Regions from separate parts of the Pullulanibacillus sp. KACC 23026 genome, predicted to be linked through region 3. Evidence: riboswitches for the same ligand, from Rfam matches in the RefSeq annotation. Region 3 holds a riboswitch; each other region holds the start of a gene.
The links. Region 3 has a riboswitch for ZMP and ZTP ahead of serC (3-phosphoserine/phosphohydroxythreonine transaminase). Riboswitches for the same ligand answer to the same signal wherever they lie in the genome.

Region 1 (6,890 bases), 700 kb from region 3:
GACTCGGCTTACGCTCGAAACCGTGCTCTGAAGTGATACAATCCGTAAAATAATTGTATAAACCAAACTTCTTTAAAAAGGTGATGGCCGATTCGCCTCTATGTGTAAATAAATAATTATGGCGACCAGAGGTATGAATAAATCGGCATAGCTCCTCGATTCCTTCATAAGGTTTTATGTAAGCCAACTCCCTGTCTTTTCTCTGCTTCTCATAGTCCTCGATAAAAGCAGAATCTATGTGGTATTTTGTTTCATAGTGCTTAAGCGCATGCCCCATCGATACTCTCATTTGCTTCATGATCGCATCCAATGGTTCCTCAATCCCTCGCCCTCTCAGCGTTACTTGAAACGCTTTTCCCATAACAGGATAAGCATCGAAAAGCGTACCATCAAAATCCCAAATAATGTGCTTGTACATATTATGTTACTCCTTCCGCTGTTTTTTGATTTGCTCGACTCAACCTTAAAACGTTATCAGATAAATTCTCCAATCATGGGCATGAGAAAGTGACCGGTGCTCCCACCTCATAACTGAATGGAACGGAACTTAGTTGGCTGATTTATCCTTGTCAACATGGGCACCCCTATTATGAACAAATCAAAGTAAGACAGCCCACCCCCATCGCCCATTTTCCGGCTTGGCGGGGCTTCATTCGTATGTAGGGGCGCTGATCGCACGTCCATCGCCGATACGGCCCCAGTTGCGCGAGGATCTCCATCCAATGCTGTAAATGACTTCCAATCGACTACCCATCGAACGGTTAACCCAAAAATAGGCGTCCTTTTTAAAGACTGCTGACGTAAGAATCAGGCTTATTTCTTTTTTTCGAGATTGGCTTTCATCAAGGTGGCAATCTGTTGAGCATCTTGGTCCGATGATTTCTCAAGCTGCTTAATGACTAATTCCTGACGTTCAACAGAATGATTTTGGCTTAATTTGGCTTTGGCTTCCATTCTTTCAATTTTAATTTTAAATGGGGCAATACCTTTACTTAATTGCTCGATATAATGAGGATCAACTTTTTCTAACTTGTAAGAACTATCCGGCTGTTCATATTTCTGGACCAACTCACTTAAAGCCCGTGAGATACTCTCTCCATCATTGATCATTTCCGCTTTACCATAGACATGGACCGCTACATAATTCCAAGTGGGAACGGCCTTTGTTGTTTCGTACCAAGAAGACGAGATATAACTGTGGGGTCCTTGAAACACAGCAAGAATCGGTTGCCCTTCAACATCCTTCCATTGTTCATTACCAAGAGAAAAGTGACAATAGAGCGCACTCTCCTCCTTATTTAAGACCAACGGAAGATGTGTCGCCCAAGGTTCACCGTTATGCTGGGAAAAAAGTGTCGCAAAGCTATAGGTTTCAATAAAATCATGAATCCTATCTTCATCCTCTATTCTAAATGACTTAGGAATATACATGGAATCCCCCCTGTTTCCACTATGATAACCTAAAAAATGATGGGAGGGATGAAAGAATTTTATTGATCAGAACTTTTTGATGCAGGGTTACAGTCATGAACCCTCGGAGTAAGTCTCTTTTTATTTAAAACGCCATTAAAATAAGCCGTACCCAAAAAGAACAACACCCGGAAACGGAGCCAGCCAGTATCGTTATCCGGGCAATCATTCCCGATTCCCATCAGATTTCACTTCCATTATTCGGTTGTTTATTCTAAGTTTGAATTGACATTTTCTTAAGAAACCACTATCTTAGGGGTAGAAACGAAAGGCATAGTAACTGACGACATGTGTGGAATGAACCACAGGGGAGCTATGCTTTTATAAGGTCGGGTCGTCTGGGCAGAGATAAGGATATAGGCATCCTTATCTCTTTTTTATTACACTTTTTGGAGGGTTGTCTATGAATCCACTTATTTTAGACGGAACCGTTGTGGCTCAAGCCATCAAAGACCATTTAAAGGAACGCATTGAAGCTCTTTCAGAAAAAGGCATCGTGCCTTGCCTCGCCACGATCTTAGTCGGAAATAACCCCGCTTCAGAAACGTATGTCAAAATGAAGGGGAATGCATGCCGACGAATTGGAATGAAATCCATTCGAATCGAGCTTCCAGAGGAAACGAGCACACAAGAGTTAATTAACGCCATTGAAGAGTTAAATAAAGACGACTCCGTTCACGGGATTCTCCTTCAGCATCCCGTTCCATCCCACATTGATGAACGGCAAGCCTTTGAAGCCATTGCGATCAAAAAGGATGTCGACGGGGTAACGAGTGCGGGGTACGGTCAAACCGCATTAGGCTTTGGCGAATTTCCATCCTGCACCCCTGCTGCCATAATGAGCATTATCAATTTTTATAAGATCCCTCTTGAAGGAAAACACGCCGTTGTCGTGGGCAGGAGTCCCATTTTAGGAAAACCTGTATCAGCCTTGCTTTTAAACGAAAATGCGACCGTCACGACCTGTCACTCAAAAACGGTCAATCTCCCAGAAATCTTAAAGCTGGCCGACATTGTTGTCGCAGCCGTTGGAAAACCTGAATTTATAAAAGGCGAATGGCTTAAAGAAGGCGCCGCGGTTTTGGACGCCGGCTATAACAAAGGGAATATCGGGGACGTCGACTATGAATCGTGTTACAAAGCGGCAAGCGCCATTACCCCAGTACCAGGCGGCGTTGGTCCCGTAACCATCGCCACCCTGTTGAAACACACCGTTGAATCCGCCGAACGAACCAGCCAGCTTGAAGTCACTCTATAATCAGCTTCTTTGGTTGGGGCAATGCCACTTGCTTTAAAGAAAGACGGATATAGGCTTTCAGGCAAGCTAAGCTCGAAGTAATTCGCGTAGCAGGTTATCAATGGATGCCAAGGTAAGCCGCCCAAGAATCATTTGATGGAAGTGATTTTCTTGAGGGCCCCAAAAAGTGACTTACGAGCCCCCCTATCTAAAATAGCTTTATGCATTAGGATACCGGACGTTAAGTCATAAACTATTCTTGGATTTTTCGCATGAGTAGACTTTTCAAACCTTTTACCTTGTTGGTCTTTTTCAGCACAGTACAACGCTCCCCTATTGCCGTCATTTCATTAATTGTTCTCGATTGATGGCATGCGGCGGCCTTTCCAGCCAACCATGGCTAATTTGAAGTTGTAATCCATCCTCTGCGAAAAGGCCAATCTCACCTTGTAAACGCACATAGGCCGCGGCTATGTCTCGTCTCGGACTTGCAGAAAGAGCCGAACCATAGTTGACCAACCCAGCAGCGGTCATCATAGAAATCTGAAATAGCATTAATTTATCAGAAAAAGGAGGCTCTGTTGAATCGTAGACATAGGCATCAAAGGATACAGGAATGGGGAGATCATTTTCGTTTAAAAACTTACTGAAAATAGTCACTTGCTTCTTGGAAAGCTCTTTACCTCTTCTATAATACGCTCGAATCTCCTGAGACTGAGCGACTTGACCGAAGCCGGTAATAACCGCAGCTCCCAAATGATTGCTTAAAGTATTGGAATAGAGATGCGTAATCTCAGCAGCCGTCAGAGGGCGTTGTTCTCCCCACCACCCTGCTAGGAAATGTTGTTTTTCAACCATAGTCACATCTCTAAGATAAGGAATATAAGGGGACCTGACTTCAAGCCCCTTTGAAAGTAGGAGTTGGGTGGTCTCATTAAATAACTCCATGGCAGACGTGAGGCATGAAGTAAAAAACGCTCGGCAATCAGCCCGAAACGTATTCTGCAAAAAGGCTCCATAAGTGATCAAAGAACCCTTTGCCATTTGATTGGTATAATATAAAAAGAAGTCATCCGAAAAAAGTTTAGCCGCCTCGAGATGAACATCCTCTTCAGTAAAACCTAAAGGGATTGCATGGCCCTCTTCTTCAAATATCTGTTTTACCACCTGGACATGCTCTCTAGATAAATTTAAAGCACGCTCCAAGATGGTTTTTATTTCTGGATCCTCGACTTTCGCTAAGTAATAGTTATAAACACAAACAAACATGGATCCCACAACATAATTCGCCCATAATCCCCCCACCTCAGATGACGTCAAGCGGACCGGATGAGTTCCCATTAAACGACCTCCATTCTATGTATGGCAATTGTCCCGCTAAAATGGTGACTCTTCAGCTAGGAAAACGATCCTTAATTGGCCTTTCTCACCTCCTTTATTTTTAGTCTATAAAAAAGAAAAACCTAGAGGTGAACAGGCCGATCTGGGGAGAGAATTTAAATTAGCTGTATAATTGAGGTGCTTTTCGAATAGCCATTAGCATCCTTATTTTTTTAGTTGCTTAGACCTTAATTAGCAATTAGATTTGTGAGTATTTTGATCGGTGCCGCTGAATTTTTGTTAACGCTAGCCTAGAGTTGATTAATACGAAAGGCCCGTTTAGAGCATTGACGCATTCTATTTCAGTTAAGGAGTGATAGGGGTTGGGAATTCGAAAAGCAAGGGTTGGAGATTGGAAATCGGTATGTGGGTTATTAGAACAATTAGATTACTATGATACAGAAAGCTTTATAAGAGAGAAAATAGAAGCACTTATTAATCATCCAGATGAAGAATTATTGGTTTATGAAATTTCAGGGAAAGTAATCGCTTTTATTTCAATTCATTATATTCCTCAACTAGCTTTAAAAGGAGACTTCGCAAGGATTAGCTATTTCGCTGTAGACTCCACAATAAGAAGTCAAGGTATCGGGCGTGACATAGAAGCGCATTGCACCGATTTGGCTATAAAAAGAAACTGCGACAGAATCGAAGTTCATTGTCATTCAAGAAGAAAGGATGCACATAGGTTTTATGCAAGACAGGGCTATACTGAATCTCCAAACTATTTTATGAAAAGGCTCTAAGGTCTTAGTCCAAAAAGTCCATGACCGACCTTTGTACCACCTGTGCCGGGCGGCAAATGACCGTCAATCCTCTGCGCTTGTCATCGGCCTTATCTAACAGATGAGGGTCAACCTTAAGCGCGTTAGTCTGAATGGCATTCAGGGGCCTCCCCCCACAACCGTTCGTAGGTGTGTGCTTAATCTCAGCAACATTCATTGAATCACCACCTTTGCTCCCTGGCTGCCCTGAAAATAAGGCGTTTTGGATAGCTGAAACTTTAAAGCCATCCAGGTTTCTTTCATCTGGGGGTGGTTCCGTCAAACGCGCCATGGGTGGCTATTTTAATCATTCGTTTAAAAGTGGAACAGGAGAACCGTCCCCGCGTTTCACTCTGCGTTTCACTTTAATTCTAAGTCCCAGCGTTCTTCTATTAGTTTCGAACCGGTCCACTCATAATTAGGTTTTTCTTCGGTTAGTTGAAAATGATAGGTTTGATAGAGGTGACGGGCTGCATATAAAATACTGACCGTCCATAAAAAGATATGGGTGTATCCTTGGCCTTTACAGAAAGCCATGGCTGTATCCATCAATTGCTTACCTATTCCCATGCCTTGATACGCTTCATCTAAAATAAACCATCTTAGTTGGGCGGTCTTGTCGTCGGATTTCGTAATCGCAATCGAACCTGCCCTTTTACCTTCCACTTCTGCAATCCATAGCTCCCCTCCATCCGAATCCGCCATGAATGCCGTTAGCCCCTTCATGACGTAATAGTCAAACATCTTGCCAAAACGATAGGTATTTTCATAAAATGCTCCGTGAAGATAAGCGACAAATCCAGCATCACCTGGCTCAAACGTTCGAATGGATACCTTTGATTGAAAAGGAGGCACTTCAGTTAAGATCGATTCAATCGCTTCCATAGAAGTGATTAGCTTGGTCAATTCACGATTTGACTTTTCTTGGATCATCTTTCCAACTTCATAATTGGCATGCTCGACTAAATCATTATAAATTTCTTCCCCATAATTAGTGAGATAAAGTAAATATTGGCGTTTGTCCTTTGATGCCTGCTTTTTAACAATAATTTTTTCGTCCTCAAATTTTTGAATGATTCGGCTCATCTGTCCACGGTCTATTCCAAGATTTTCTCTAACCGCTGTTGCCGTACAGCCCTTTTTAAAATGGAGTTCAGTGATCACTCGCGCCTCGGTTAAAGGAAAAGGTTTATTATAGATTTCTTGATCCATTTTACCTAATACACTGGCATAATACCGATTGAATTTCCTAATCTTTTCTACATATGGGCTCTTTTTCATTCTTCCTCCTAAATAGTCAGAATGTTTAATGTTGAATCTAGCATAAAATATTTAGTTGATTTAGTCAATTAATAGTTTAAGGGCTACCCATGATTCATTGGAAAGAAGCGGGGGATATCTTAATAAAACCATTAAAAGAGGGATACCGATCGCTAGGCGAAAGGCATCCCTCACAATTAAATTCGTTTCCCTTATCCTGAATGCAGTTGAAGTCCAGGAGTTGTTAAATGGCTACCTGAGCACTCTAAAAGACACTATTTTTGGCAGAATTGCTGTCTGCGACGTCCGAATCTAAAACAGAGGTTATTGGTAAGTTAATAGGTGAGATGTCACCGTTTTGCTCTCCTACCGCCTGATTTCGCTTATAAGAGATAAATCGATCAACCGAAAAATAGGTGCCTGAGTTGATCAGGGCCTCATTATCCATCGCGTTCACTTTAAAAGACAGCATATTAATCGCTACTGGTGAAAAGAAAACCATGTTCGCACACCTCCCATAGGTTTCTAAAAAGTAAGACTGAAAAGGATGACACAACGTACACCCCCGATTGGAATGAAACGGGAGAACCGTCCCTGCGTTTCTATAAAAAGCTGTTTTTCACAGAGTGGTTATCATTAAAATCATTATCCATGACAAAGGCTTCGGTTAGTGTGATGGGTGAGAAGTCTCCGTTTTGTTCTCCGATGCCTTGATTTCGTTTATAGGAAACCATGACATCAAGTTGAATACTGGGGCCCATGAATATTCCGGCAGAGTG
Region 2 (6,890 bases), 970 kb from region 3:
GGCTATCTTAATTTATAATCGACTTAGATTAGAAGTCTATATTTCTAGTAAAGGAGCCATACTATGAAAGACAATTGGGAACGTCTGAATTCTCCTCCTTCCTTGAACTCTGCACAAATAAACGACATTATCGAAGAAGCTTTTCCAAATAAACGGGTGATCTATTCTGAGCGAATTGGCGTTGGACTAAGTAATTCCAACTATAAAATATATTTTAATAACACCCCACAACCTTTTGTTTTCCGACTATATAGAGGAACTAAGGAGGTGGCATCTAAGGAATTAGAGATTGCCCATTTAATTAGCAGACATATCCCTATCGCCAACTTCATCGTCTCCGATACTAGCTGCAGTAAAGTGGACCATCCTTGGTCTATTTTAGAATGGAAAGATGGTCAACTTCTGTGGAATGTGATCAGACAAGGAACACGTGAGGACATCGCTTCATCTGCTGAATCAACTGGTAAAGTGCTTGCTGACATACACCGATTTACATTTAATAATTCGGGGTTTTTCGGAAAAAGTCTCAAAATCAAGGAGCCTTTCAGAATGGATGGTGACCGATTTTTATCGGTTATAGATGAGTGTTTACATAACAATTGCGGATTATATCTTGGGGAAACATACACACGAAAAGTTTGGTCCTTTTGCCAAACGTACAGTTCCTTATTAACTGAAAACCAAGAATCCCCTGTCCTCGTTCATTCAGATTACAATGGTTTAAACCTATTAGTTCAACAGAAAGGAAATGGCTATTCAGTCTCTGCTGTTTTAGACTGGGAAGATGCCTTTTCTTGGAACCGATACGCAGATATTGGCAATATGTTACGATATGAAGAAGCAGCGTCTATTTTTGAAACCCATTTTATCCGAGGCTACCAAGAAAATGGAGTAACCCTCAATGATAATTGGAAACTCTTATCTAAGCTAGAAGATTTAGTGGCACTATGCGATATGTTAAACCATTCCACTCCTAATACGCCTAATCGTGTAAACGACTTAAAGAATTTGATCCTAAATACGATTCAATGTCAATTCAAATAAACGATCCGAAAACACAAGAAAAACGCATCAGTGAACCAATCACTGTGCGTTTTCTTGTGTAAAGTTTATTGTGATTTTAACTACGAATTGGTATATGATCGGTGTTTCTCTATTCAAGAACTGAACTTGCAAGGACTAGATCCCCATCTCTTTAGTTTCAGTAACATTCAAGCAACCGGGTTTAAATAATACGGGTTCTTATGATTCCTTGAATTTGGTTAATTTCCCCTTCCAATTCTTGAACAGTTGCTCCATTTAATTCATTATCAATGTCAATAAGCGTATAAGCGATCGTTCCACGGTTTTTATTGACCATATCTGTAATATTAAATTGATAAGCCGCTAAGATAGCCGTGATATGGCTGACCATATTCGGAATGTTATCATGAAAAACCGTTATTCGGCGCTTTCCCGTATAAGGAAGTGTAACGTTTGGAAAATTGACGGAGTTTTTAATGTTACCTGTCTCTAAGAATTCCTTCAATTGGCGGCTCGCCATTACCGCACAGTTTTCCTCAGATTCGATGGTCGAAGCCCCCAAATGAGGCGTTGCAAAAGCATGCTTCATGTTGAGTACATGTTCATTCGGGAAATCTGTCACATACTTGTTGACTTTTCCACTTTCTAGAACCACGGCCAGATCCGTTTCGTTAACAAGCTCACCGCGAGAAAAGTTTAAAATCGTGACACCAGGCTTCATCTTGTTAAAGGCCTCTTCATTGAACATATCTCTTGTCTGATCATTTAATGGCACATGAACGGTTATATAATCCGCCTCTTCAAAGAGTTGGTCAATGCTCATCGCCCGCCCGACATCCCGAGATAAATTCCAAGCAAGATCTACAGAGATGAACGGATCAAAGCCAACGACATCCATCCCTAAGTTCAGGGCATTGTTAGCGACAAGCGCCCCGATAGCCCCTAAACCAATAACACCAAGAGTTTTACCTTCCAGTTCAGTTCCAACAAACTGTTTCTTTCCTTCTTCAACCTGCTTTGCCAATTCATGACCATCACCTGTTAAGTTCTGAGTCCAAGTTACGGCCTCATAAAGATTTCGAGAGGCATTTATTAATGAGGCCAAAACAAGCTCTTTGACAGCATTGGCATTCGCTCCTGGGGTGTTAAAGACCACAATGCCTTTATCAGTACAGAGTTGGACAGGGATATTATTGACCCCTGCTCCAGCTCTGGCTATAGCTTTTAGATGCGTTCCAAATTCCATGGTATGCATCTCATGACTGCGAACAAGGATTCCATCCGGATTTTGGCTCACATTGGAGACCTCATACTGCTCCTTAAATACTTTTAAGCCCTTTTCGGAGATCTTATTTAACACTTTAATTTGCCCTAACGTTTTCTTTTCTAAAGTTGAAGTAGACATGGCCATTCATTCCTCCTTATTGGTTTTTCACAATCTCAAGCTCAAATTCCCCTTAAAAACACAAAGAGGCAAGGGATAGAATCCCTTACCTCTGCCCAGGCGAACGGCCTCGATACAATGCGCTCCCTCACGGTGATCCGTGTTCGCCAGTAACACATTGCCTTTTAATTTCTTTTAGTCTAACAAACTCGCAAGCAATCTTCAACCCTTATTTTGAAATAATAAGAAAATGATAGACCGTTCACTTTCAACTTCAGTGAATCACTGCAAATAAACCCGTTAACCCTCACATTTCAATTAAATGAAATAGAAATAACTGTCAAAATCTGAAATTAGCCGCCATTTATTAATCTTTCAAATAGACCACCTAACACTACTCACAATATACTGCTCCATACCTTTATTGCGGTCATGACAATTAAAAACGCAAGTATCCCCTTTAACACCTTCGCATTTAGACGTTGCCCAAGCATCGCTCCTAGTGGTGACGCAATAATACTCGCAAGTACCACTATAAGTGCTGGGATAAACAGCACTTGATGCGAGACTAATTTTCCAAAAGTGGACCCAATGGAGGAAATAAAGGTAACAGCAAGCGATGTGGCAATTGTAACTCGCAGCGGAATTTTAAGAACCGTTAGCATTATCGGAACTAAGAGAAAGGCTCCTCCAGCCCCAACTATTCCTGCACTGACGCCTACCAAGAAGGATAGGATGATGGCCCAAAAGCGATTGAAATTATGTGGCTCATCTAGATTCCTCTCTTCTTTTCGTGGAATAAAGATTAAGATAACGGCAAGCAGGGCTAGAATCCCATAAACAAGGTCTTCAACTGCATTAGAAACCCATCTTGACCCTACTCCACCAAGCAAACTTCCAATTAAAATACTTATTCCCATATACATGATAAGACCTTTATTTAAATAACGGCTTTTCCGATAGGCAAAAACTCCTGTGAGGGTTGCAAAAAAGACTTGAACAGCTACGATCCCTGAGACACTATGGGCAGTTAAGGCAGCAAACCCCAAAAGTGGTGGAATATAAAGCAGCATCGGATAATTAATGATGGCACCCCCGACGCCAAGCATTCCTGAAAGAAATGACCCAATAAATCCTAAAACAAACAATATAACCAGATAAGAAAATGATAGCAAGGGTTGCCCTCCTCTCGAAGAATGTGAGAACCCCTAGACTTCTCTAGAGGTTCTCAAAATCTCTATGCTTTTTTAATCCAAAACTTAAGAACGTTTCCTTCTTCTATCTGTTTCAAGCAGATCATGTCCACCAAAACGGGCCCAAGCTACCAGATCACTCTTTGCACCTTTATCAGTTGCATGAACTTCAATTAATTGTCCTGCGGCAAGCTCATCCATTGCTTTTCTGGTTCGGATAATGGGCATAGGGCAAGCTAGCTCTTTTACATCTAACACCTTATCCGCTAATAAGTTCAATAGGATTTACCCCTTTCATGAAGTGGATCTCCCTGTTTAATGCACAGCACAACGGTTGGGTCCAATTTCCATTTCACGTTGTTCCTCTTCAGAAGCTTCTAATCTACCCATATTCATTTGTCGGATTTCCTGATAGCTGTTTGGTTGAGGGGGCAAATTTTCTGTTACCATTCTACGGAAATCCTCTTGATCCTGGACTTGAAGGCCCGCATTTTCTTTATATAAGTCCCCAAGCTTGGCTGTAACTGACCCATTTTCACCCATTTCATGACTAGTTGAAAAGTGTGCTGGGAGTACGATTAAATCCTCAGAAAGATCTTTATAGCGCTTATAGAGGGTTTCCCTAAGGTCGCTCACCCAATCTTCAGCTTTACCGGCTAAATCTGGACGTCCAATCGATTCAACAAAAAGAATATCTCCGGTTAATAGATGGGTGTTCTCTACAATAAAGGACGTACTTCCTATTGTGTGACCTGGAGAGTATAAGGCTTGAACCTTAATCGCCGTCTTACCAACTGTGAGGGTAGTTCCATCAATAAGCGGTTCATATTTAAAGGTAACATCCTCGGCATCCTTTGGCGGGAGATAATACGCTGCGTTTTCTTCTTTAGCTAGCGCACGGCCACCTGAGATATGATCGGCATGCAAGTGAGTATCTAAAGTGTACTTAATGGTTAAACCTCGCTCTTTTGCAAAGGTTTGATAAGTATCTATTGTACGAGCGGTATCAATAACCGCGGCCTCACCGTCAGACTCTATTAAATAGGATAAACACCCTTTTCCAAGACGCACAAATTGATAAAGAGCTCCATTTTCTAGATCCGCTATTTTTACCGGCTGTAAATACTCACTCCAAGCCTTCATGCCGCCTTCAAGGTTATAGACTTGATCAAAACCTGCTTCAACAAGCTGTTCCCCTATAAACTCAGAGGAGCCCCCCTTTGCACACACGACGAGTATTGGCTCCGTTTTCGGTAATCGGCTCTCAACTGAATCAACCCCATCTAGCAGGTTGAAATACGGTTCATTGATAATCTCAATGTTTTTTCCTTCAATCTTCCAATCATCAAACTCATCTGTATTTCGAACGTCAAAGATGAATAAACGTTCTTTGTTCATCACGATTTTTGACAATTCTTCAGCTGTCATATGTTTTACAGTCACGTTATCTCCTCCCCTTTTTATTTTTAGAAGGATAGTGTAATATTGGCATCCTTCGCAAATTCAATAAATGTTGCCGCACCGCCTACTTCAATACCTTCAATAAATTGATCTTGATCAAGCTTCATGACATCCATTGTCATTTGACACCCAATTAATTTGACACCCAGGTCCTTCGCCATCTCTAATAATTCTTCAATAGAGGGGACGTTCGATTGTTTAAATCCTTCAATAAAATGCTCTCTGCCTGCTGGTACTGGGAGATTTTTATGCGCTTCTTTATGAATAAGGTTAAGTCCTTCAAATGTAAAGAAAATCCCTACTTCTGCATCTGATGCTGCGGCAGCTGTTGCGATATTAAATACCTTATAAGCATCAAATAATCCACCGTTTGCTGCAATAATCGCTACTTTTGTCATGTTCAATTCCTCCAAATTTATTCTTTATGTTTTTATTGTTATTTTTCAATTGGACCTTCCCAGCTTGACATGCCAGGGATAACGTTTACTACTTTAGAAAAGCCTTTTTTGGTTAAGGCTTGTGACGCCCTATCACTTCTGTGGCCCGAACGGCACACCACATAAATTTCAGCATCTTTTTCCAATTCGTCAAAGCGTTCTTCAAGTTCGCCTAACGGGATATGTTTGGCTCCAGGGATGTGCCCAAATGCATACTCGGCTGATTCACGAACATCTAAAATCGTTATGTTTTCTTTCCCTTCGATTTTCTTACGTAAGGTGTCTAGATCCATGACATTTGAATGATGGGTCTCCGTTGTTTCTTCCTCAGGAAGTGCTTTCCGAAGATAGTGCTTTAAAACAGTCCCATCCTCTAGTGTTCCAATGTAGTGATGACCTGTACTTCTGGCCCAAGCTTGGATATCCGCCGTTGACCCTTTGTCAGTCGCTTGAACTTCCATGACTTGACCGGGTTTCAATTGATCAATCGCTTTCTTAGTTCGTATAATGGGCATTGGACAGGCCAGTCCTTTTGCATCTAATACCTTATTCGTCTGAATGACTTTCATAATAGTCCTCCTTTTAAAGTTATTGACTATACTTGGCATTCCAGGCTGTCATGCCGCCCACCAAGTTTATAGCTTGAAGTCCCTCTCTTTGTAGGATTTCACAAGCTTTTGCGCTTCGTCCTCCTGAGCGGCACACCATGATATGTTTGGCCGTCTTATCCAACTCCTTCAGCCGATTTTCGAGATCTCCTAAACGAATAGGTTTGGCACCCGGGATCATACCTTGGGCTACTTCATCATCTTCACGAACATCCACAATACTTAAATTCTCCCCATGTTTAATAGCTTCATATAGATCGTCTGGCAAGATTATTTGAACCATCCATAATGCTCCCTCTCAAAATATTTTACCAATACCCGTATAGGTATATAACTAATTAAAAAAAATAGGGGGGACTGACCTTCCCCAAAATTTTTTAACGGCTTTTAACTAGAAGATTAACAGCCTCTTTAATGAGTTCATCAGTCGATTCGCCCTTTTCAACTTGCTCACGTACACAGGCTTCAAGGTTAGAACTGACAATCACTCCAATCGCTCGATCTAAAGCAGATCGCACGGCTGCCATTTGAGTAACCAGGTCTTTGCAGTCTTTTTCTTCTTCCATCATTCTAATAATTCCTTTGACCTGCCCCTCGATACGACGCATTCTGTTTTTTACTTTTTCATCGTAATTCATTCTCTCCCCCCTCACCCTTTATGTTGTTATTTTATACCCCACAGGGTATGTGTGTCAACCTAAAAAAGTGAACTCCTGCCCGCTCCCAAATCACAAACGTTACCTTCTTTAATAGCGAGTTGTTCAAGAATTGGCTTAGGAGTAGG
Region 3 (6,890 bases):
TTTTATCGGGACTATTTGCCTAAAAAGGAGGAAGAAAGGCGTCGGAATTCACAGAATTGTGTCGGAATAACTCGCCTAACTAATTATTTTCGAACTTTATCATTAAAATTGGGAACGGCCTTTAAAATGGGCATCCGGACTAGGTCACAAGGCAAGATAGAGACGTAGAACAACATTAAATGAATGACAGTTATTGATAAGGCCTTGCATCAGGAACAGAGGAGGTGGTTGACAACGCCAAATCGGGTATTGTTTTTTAAATCATTTAATTAACGTTAGTTGACCATTACAAAATTCAAAAAGTTCTATTTTTTTATTTTTGCTTCTATTGACAACTCTCATACAATTGGAGACAATAAAATAAACTGATTAGTCTTTTTTAATTATCCAATTAATAACCTCAAAGGAGAAGTGTCTGTGAGCCGTCTTATTAAAAAAATTCCACTAGAGGATATACCGCGTTTAGTCGAATTATTAAATGGAGCTTATCCAGGGATAGCTTCTTATGATGAGAAAAGTATTTCTGTAACAGTTGACCAATTCCAATCCATGCAGGAAAGCGACCCTTCTCTCAACTTCTATGGCTACTATAACGATCAAGAATTAATTGGAGCGATGAGATTGCATCATTTTGTCATGAACTTGTATGGTAAAAGGCACCCTGTTGGAGGTGTCGGGTTTGTTGGCGTTGACCTGCTTCACAAAAAAGAAAAAGTTGCTAAAGAGCTTCTAACCTCTTTTATCAACCATTTTAATCAGAAGCAGTGCCCCCTCACCCTGTTATACCCATTTCGCCCTGACTTCTATAAAAAGATGGGATTTGGTTATGGTACGAAAATGTCTCGCTATCGAATAAAGCCCACCGCTTTTCATGATTATAAAAATAAGAGTCGCCTCTCCTTTTTAAAACAAGTTGACCAGCCATTGGTCAAAGCTTGTTATACAAGATTTTTTAGTGAGCATCATGGTATGATTGAAAAAAGTGAAAGTGAGTATAAACAATTATTATCCCGCCCTGGTCACTATGTGATTGGCTATGAAGAAAATGGAGAATTGCTCGGTTATTTCTCCTTTTCATTTAAAAAAGCTCATGAAACTAATACTATGATCAATGATTTACAAGTTGAGGAACTCATTTATAACCATCCGGATGCCCTTAAGGCCTTTTCAACCTTCTTTCATTCCCAAGCAGACCAAGTCAATCGAGTAGTGATCCATACACAAGATGAGGATTTTCACTTTTTCTTAAATGACCCTAGGAATGATACGGATGAAGTTATTCCACATGTTTATCATGAAGCACATACCTCTGGGGTTGGTCTTATGTATCGGGTTACAAACATCCCTTTATTATTGAACCAGCTGTCCTATCGCCGCTTTGGACATGTGACCTGCCGATTAAAACTGACGATCCAAGACCGTTTCTACCCAGAGAACGAGACCAATACCTATGTTCAAGTTATTGATGGATTCATCAAGAAGGCTGCTTTGGGAGAAGGGCCATTTGATGTCGCCCTTTCACTTAATGTCTCGGACTTCTCTTCCCTTATTATGGGAAGTGTCCCATTCCATCATTTGTTTCGTTATGGTCTTATTAATGTATCCGATTCTTCTTATTTGCCTATCCTTAACGAGATGTTTTTTGTCCAGGATAAGCCAATATGTCGAACTGGCTTTTAAGATTTAAAGCAAGGAGGAAAACAATGTCCCCGAAAGTGTCGGATGAATATAAAGAACAGAAAAAGAAGGCATTATTGGATAGCGCTATGACTTGTTTTGCTGAAAAAGGTTATCATGCCGCTACAGTAGATGACATTGTCACTCATAGCGGGATGAGTAAAGGGGCTGTCTATAATTATTTCAAAAGCAAAGAAGAGATCTATTTAACCTTGCTTGAAAAAGCAACTGAGGCCGATTTAGTGACCCTTAAGAAGAGCATGGCTGAAGCAAAGAGTGCTTCCGAAAAAATGAAGCAACTCTTTCAGCTTAAGAAAGGCATGCCCTATAAAAGCGAACCGACAAGAAAATGGGCAGCCGTACAACTTGAATTCTGGATAAATGCTTCCCGCTACCCTGAATTAAAGGAAAAAATGCTTGAACGCTTACAGATGTACCGTACCCTTCTAATTGATATTATTAGAGAAGGACAAGATAACGGGGAATTTCGCAGGAACATTAATGCAGAGCATTTTTCTGAAATGTTTTTCGCCTTTGAAGATGGCGTTTTTATTAACCTTCTTATCGAAGAAGATGACTATCCTTTTAAAGAAGTCTTAGAACTCTATGAACAATTAGCGTTATCCAAACTTCTAACTAAAGAATAAGAACTCAGGCTGTATTTCAGCCTCGCGCTCAAAAAAACTGACAGGTCAGTTTTAATAGGGGTTTCCAAGCTTTTCACTTCTAGCAAGCGAATTTTCATGTAACTATGTTTACTTCAATGTTCTTTAAAGGTGTCGCTCGTTTTCCAAATATTTCAAAAGGGAGATCATCCATGATTACCATAAAACCACTGAAGGAACTCACATTCACTGAGGCACTGGACACTTGGAACAAAGGCTTCGAAGGTTATCTCTATAATCAAAAAATGGCCCTTGATTATTTCATTCAACGGTTTGGCACCGAAGAGCTTTCACCAGAGTTGTCCCTTGTAGCTTTTCAGGATCATCAGCCTATTGGAATTCTATTAAATGGTCAGCGCACAATAAATGGACTAAAGGTCGCTTGGAATGGGGGAACAGGAGTTGCCTTAGAGCATCGCCATCAGGGGGTGGGCAAAGCCCTAATGGACGCAGCTATTGCTCTTTATAAAGAACACAATATTGAGATTGCCACCTTAGAAGCCGCTTCATCTAATATAAAGGCGATTAATCTATACAAACAATACGGCTATTCAGTCATGGATACTCTCGTTTTCCTTGAAAACAAGGAAGCCTTGTCTAAAGATATACTAGGGCAGCCCACCCGTTCTTACAACGCTCAGAATAGATTGGCTATTGAGGCTAGTAGAATATCCATCATTAATGATGACGTTCCTTGGCAAACTCAATGGCAATCCTTGCGAAAAGATGGAGAGCTGCTTATCATTTCTGATTCTAGTGGAGAGGCCGGCTACTTCCTGTATAAAAAACAATATAACTCTGAAGGCCAACTAAGTGCGATTGCCCTATTCTCTGCTGGGATAGCTCCTAGTCGTTCTGATGCCTACGAAATTGCCCTATTCGGTTTAAAAGAGCTGTTCCAGCCATTGGACTTGGCTATCCGTCGCTTCACCTTCAATTTCCGTTCTAATAATACGGAAATAGTGAGTATACTTAATGAACTGGGATTCAAGTCCTTTACTGAGCAAATTTATATGAAAAAAATCTTAAAATAAGGCCATTCTCTTAAACTTTTGGCTTTGAGCTCTATCCCTTTAGAGAACTATCTAAAATAGATGGGTTCAAGTAACAAAGAGAGGCTATTCCTTCATCCCTCCTCCATCCCTTTCAACGAGTTAAAAGGGTATGGATTTGGTTAGCAGGAATAGCCTTTTCGATTTTACAAGTCAATCTCTAGCAATTTTATTTAAAATGGTATTGATTTCCTATTTTTATTTCGGTAAACTATGGAATAAATCATCCTTTTGACCTAGGAGTGAAGCGCGATGGAACATCTTTCAAACGAATTCCTTATCGAAGTCTATTACAAGTCAATCCTATATGAACTTAACCCGGATTTTATCCAACTGCTCAAAAAGGAAATCATTAAGCGTGACATCCCACTCGAACCCTCAGCCTGACGAATCCACATTTTTCTCCCTATCTTCTTCCATTTTCCGACTTAGCCAACTTATAAACTGCCTCTCTTCGCCTGTTAGATCTCTATTAAGCTTCTGACAGAATTCATCAACTAGTAATCGCTCAAACCCATTGAAATCGTCTTTGATCCCCCGACTCATTCTCAAGTGCCTCCAGTTTAGACCTAAAGCATTTGATGTTAGCATTCTCTCGCAGGGCGGTCTATTCATTTTCACTGTTAATATACCATTCAAGAAAACAATAATCAAAATAATAGAAACACTTACATATTTAAAAAAGGGCTGCCTACTTAAGTCAATCCTATAGGCACCCTTCCCTACTAGTCATGTTAACGATGTCGGACCTCAAACTCTTTCATGAACTCAACTAGCGCTCTTACCCCTTCAATAGGCATGGCATTATAAAGGCTAGCGCGCATTCCGCCGACAGACCGATGACCTTTCAAAGTTTCAAGTCCTGCTGCCTTAGCCTCTTTAACAAAGAGTGCATCCAGCTCTCGACCTGGAATGATAAAAGGAATGTTCATAATAGAACGGCTATCAGGTCGGACCGGTGAAGAAAAGAGCTCAGACTCCTCAAGGAATGTATAAAGAAGATCCGCCTTTTCACGGTTTTGGCGTTCTATTTCCGGGAGACCACCTAATTTTTGAAGCCATTCAAAGACAAGCTTTGCCATGTAAATCGAGAATGTTGGCGGTGTATTATAAAGGGAATTCGTTGTACTGAAAGTTTTATAATCAAGCATCGTTGGGCAGGTCTCTTGAGCTCGGCCGATAAGATCTTCTCGAACGATGACCACAGTCAAACCAGCTGGACCAATATTCTTCTGTGCCCCTGCATAAATCAGCCCAAACTTGGACACATCAACGACCTCAGATAAAATGTTTGATGACATATCGGCTACGAGTGGAATCCCACCTGTATCCGGTATTTCTGAATAGGCAGTTCCTTCAATTGTATTGTTCGTTGTAATATGAACATAATCCGCATCTGAATGAATCAAACTCATGTCAACCTGTGGGATAAAGGTAAATCCCTCTTCTTCAGAAGAAGCAATAACGCGGGCCTCTCCATACTTTTTCGCTTCACTTATCGCCTTTTTTGACCAGGATCCTGTATTCACAAAATCTGCTTTTTTGTTATTTACTAGAAGATTGAGAGGGACCATGGCAAATTGTTGTGAGGCTCCCCCCTGCATAAACAGGACTTTGTAGGAATCCGGTATCTTCATGAGCTCTCTTAGAAGATGTTCTGCCTGAGAGATAATGTCGGTGAAAAGACCCGATCGATGACTCATTTCAAGTACTGACATGCCAGAATCTGCATAGTTCAAAAATTCCTTTTGGGCTTTTTCTAACACAGGCAAAGGAAGCATTGATGGACCAGCTGAAAAATTGTAAACACGTTTCATTTTATAACATCCTTTTCCAATAATTTAATCAGAAAAAGGCATGGGTAACACTTCCCTGCCTTCCTGTGCCCAGACGAACGGCAATTCTCATTATGTGCTCCCCTGTGGTTCCCCACTTTAATCGTCAGTCACACATAACCCTCTGAATTTTTATATTATCAATCTTTTTAGAATCCTTCAACCATTTAAATTCCTAAAGCAAATGCGCTGCGACACCTTGAAAGCTGCCTAAAATAGATTCAGCCGATCTTTAAGGGGCACCTGCTTTTAGATTTTTCCTTCTTCCTTTAATACCAATTCAAAAGCGTCAACTACAGCCGCGTCATAATGAATGCCAGACAATCGTTTCAACTCATTCATGGCATATTGGGCTGAGAAGGCCTTTCGATAGGCACGGTCCTCGGTCATGGCATCAAACGTATCACAGACTGCAATGATGCGAGCCTCAAGACAAATGGCATCACCTTTAAGGCCATCTGGATATCCCGTTCCATTAAGGCGTTCATGATGCTGATCAATAATAGGTACTAGATTATCATAAGTCCCTTTTAACATTTGTGCGCCTTCCCTTGGATGTTTCTTAATCAAATCAAACTCCTCAAGGGTTAGAGAAGAAGGCTTATTCAGTATCTCTTCAGGGACATTCATTTTGCCAATATCATGGAGATAAGAAGCCAAAATGAGATTATCAACCTGTTTTGGGTTGAGTCGCATTTTTCGTGCTACCTTAACCGCATAATTGGCAACACGATCACTGTGCAATTCTGTATATGGATCTTTTTTCTCAACTTGTTTAACAAGCTCCATAAAAGATGAAATATCCTCACTCATATGGATAAATGTAGGTTCTGTAATCACCCATAGAAGGGTCACTTCAGTTAAGGCCTTAAAATAGACGGGAGCTTTTATGCCTTTTGAGGAAAAATAATCCTGTGCATTGAGTTCAATTTTTTCATCATCTAATTCACAGAGCACCTTTCCTGAGACAATAAAATAAAATTCGAACACATGGTCACTTTCAGATGGATAAACATAAAAAAGCTTGTCTTTTTCAATTGTTTGTGTAAGAACCTCGACATTTCCACCTCGTGACAATAATCGAATCTCATTGAAATCATATTTTACTTGATCTAAAAAAGAACCCTTTCTACCATACGTAAAGCCTTCCATTGATGTCACACCCCTACACTAGAAAAATAGAGTTCATAAAGAATTATGAACTCTATTATTAATTATTACAATATTGAATTAAGTTTAAGGTTCAACTTATTAATTTCTTCCAACTACTCGAATAGGATCAACCAAAACCTGTCCATATCCCGTAATATTGACCGTTTCATTGAATGACTCCACCGTGATTCCTTGGCTTTGTGCTGCCGCTTCTGTCTTAGAGGCGATTTTACTTGTTTGATCGAGAAGTTTAGTTACAAGCTGGTCGAGATGATTATGGTAGATTTGAGTCCTTTGAGCATATTTAGCGGATTGCGAATCTGTATTGGCAACAGATTTATTATATTGATCAAGAAGCTTATTGGCTTGCCGCTCAGCTTGAACAATATCCTGTTGAATTTTCGTATTAGCTTGGTCAATTTGGTGATATATATCTCCATGTGTTGGTCCTTTTGCAGAAACACCAATGGCTAATGAGAGAAACAAAGCTAGAGCTATAAAACCTGATA

Region 1: linked by a shared signal. The riboswitch ahead of PU629_RS03940 (bifunctional 5,10-methylenetetrahydrofolate dehydrogenase/5,10-methenyltetrahydrofolate cyclohydrolase) and the one ahead of serC (3-phosphoserine/phosphohydroxythreonine transaminase) in region 3 are both predicted to bind ZMP and ZTP.
Region 2: linked by a shared signal. The riboswitch ahead of PU629_RS18665 (phosphoglycerate dehydrogenase) and the one ahead of serC (3-phosphoserine/phosphohydroxythreonine transaminase) in region 3 are both predicted to bind ZMP and ZTP.

Annotation. Positions count from the first base shown of each region.
Region 1 is NZ_CP119107.1:894,498-901,387, reverse strand. Features, by position in the region: gene PU629_RS03950 (HAD-IA family hydrolase) at 1-418, opposite strand, end outside; gene PU629_RS03945 (FMN-binding negative transcriptional regulator) at 814-1,431, opposite strand; ZMP/ZTP riboswitch at 1,737-1,821, shown strand; gene PU629_RS03940 (bifunctional 5,10-methylenetetrahydrofolate dehydrogenase/5,10-methenyltetrahydrofolate cyclohydrolase) at 1,874-2,728, shown strand; gene PU629_RS03935 (DUF3231 family protein) at 3,050-4,048, opposite strand; gene PU629_RS03930 (GNAT family N-acetyltransferase) at 4,411-4,833, shown strand; gene PU629_RS03925 (bifunctional helix-turn-helix transcriptional regulator/GNAT family N-acetyltransferase) at 5,212-6,132, opposite strand; gene PU629_RS03920 (hypothetical protein) at 6,377-6,613, opposite strand; gene PU629_RS03915 (hypothetical protein) at 6,714-6,890, opposite strand, start outside.
Region 2 is NZ_CP119107.1:4,028,830-4,035,719, forward strand. Features, by position in the region: gene PU629_RS18660 (phosphotransferase family protein) at 64-1,044, shown strand; gene PU629_RS18665 (phosphoglycerate dehydrogenase) at 1,226-2,428, opposite strand; ZMP/ZTP riboswitch at 2,515-2,592, opposite strand; gene PU629_RS18670 (sulfite exporter TauE/SafE family protein) at 2,806-3,582, opposite strand; partial or broken gene PU629_RS18675 (sulfurtransferase TusA family protein) at 3,645-3,828, opposite strand; gene PU629_RS18680 (MBL fold metallo-hydrolase) at 3,916-5,043, opposite strand; gene PU629_RS18685 (DsrE/DsrF/DrsH-like family protein) at 5,067-5,459, opposite strand; gene PU629_RS18690 (sulfurtransferase TusA family protein) at 5,498-6,067, opposite strand; gene PU629_RS18695 (rhodanese-like domain-containing protein) at 6,087-6,389, opposite strand; gene PU629_RS18700 (metal-sensitive transcriptional regulator) at 6,484-6,744, opposite strand.
Region 3 is NZ_CP119107.1:193,196-200,085, reverse strand. Features, by position in the region: gene PU629_RS00935 (GNAT family N-acetyltransferase) at 418-1,680, shown strand; gene PU629_RS00930 (TetR/AcrR family transcriptional regulator) at 1,704-2,324, shown strand; gene PU629_RS00925 (GNAT family N-acetyltransferase) at 2,495-3,376, shown strand; gene PU629_RS00920 (sporulation histidine kinase inhibitor Sda) at 3,647-3,781, shown strand; gene PU629_RS00915 (hypothetical protein) at 3,773-3,940, opposite strand; gene serC (3-phosphoserine/phosphohydroxythreonine transaminase) at 4,129-5,211, opposite strand; ZMP/ZTP riboswitch at 5,272-5,353, opposite strand; gene PU629_RS00905 (HD domain-containing phosphohydrolase) at 5,479-6,381, opposite strand; gene PU629_RS00900 (hypothetical protein) at 6,481-6,890, opposite strand, start outside.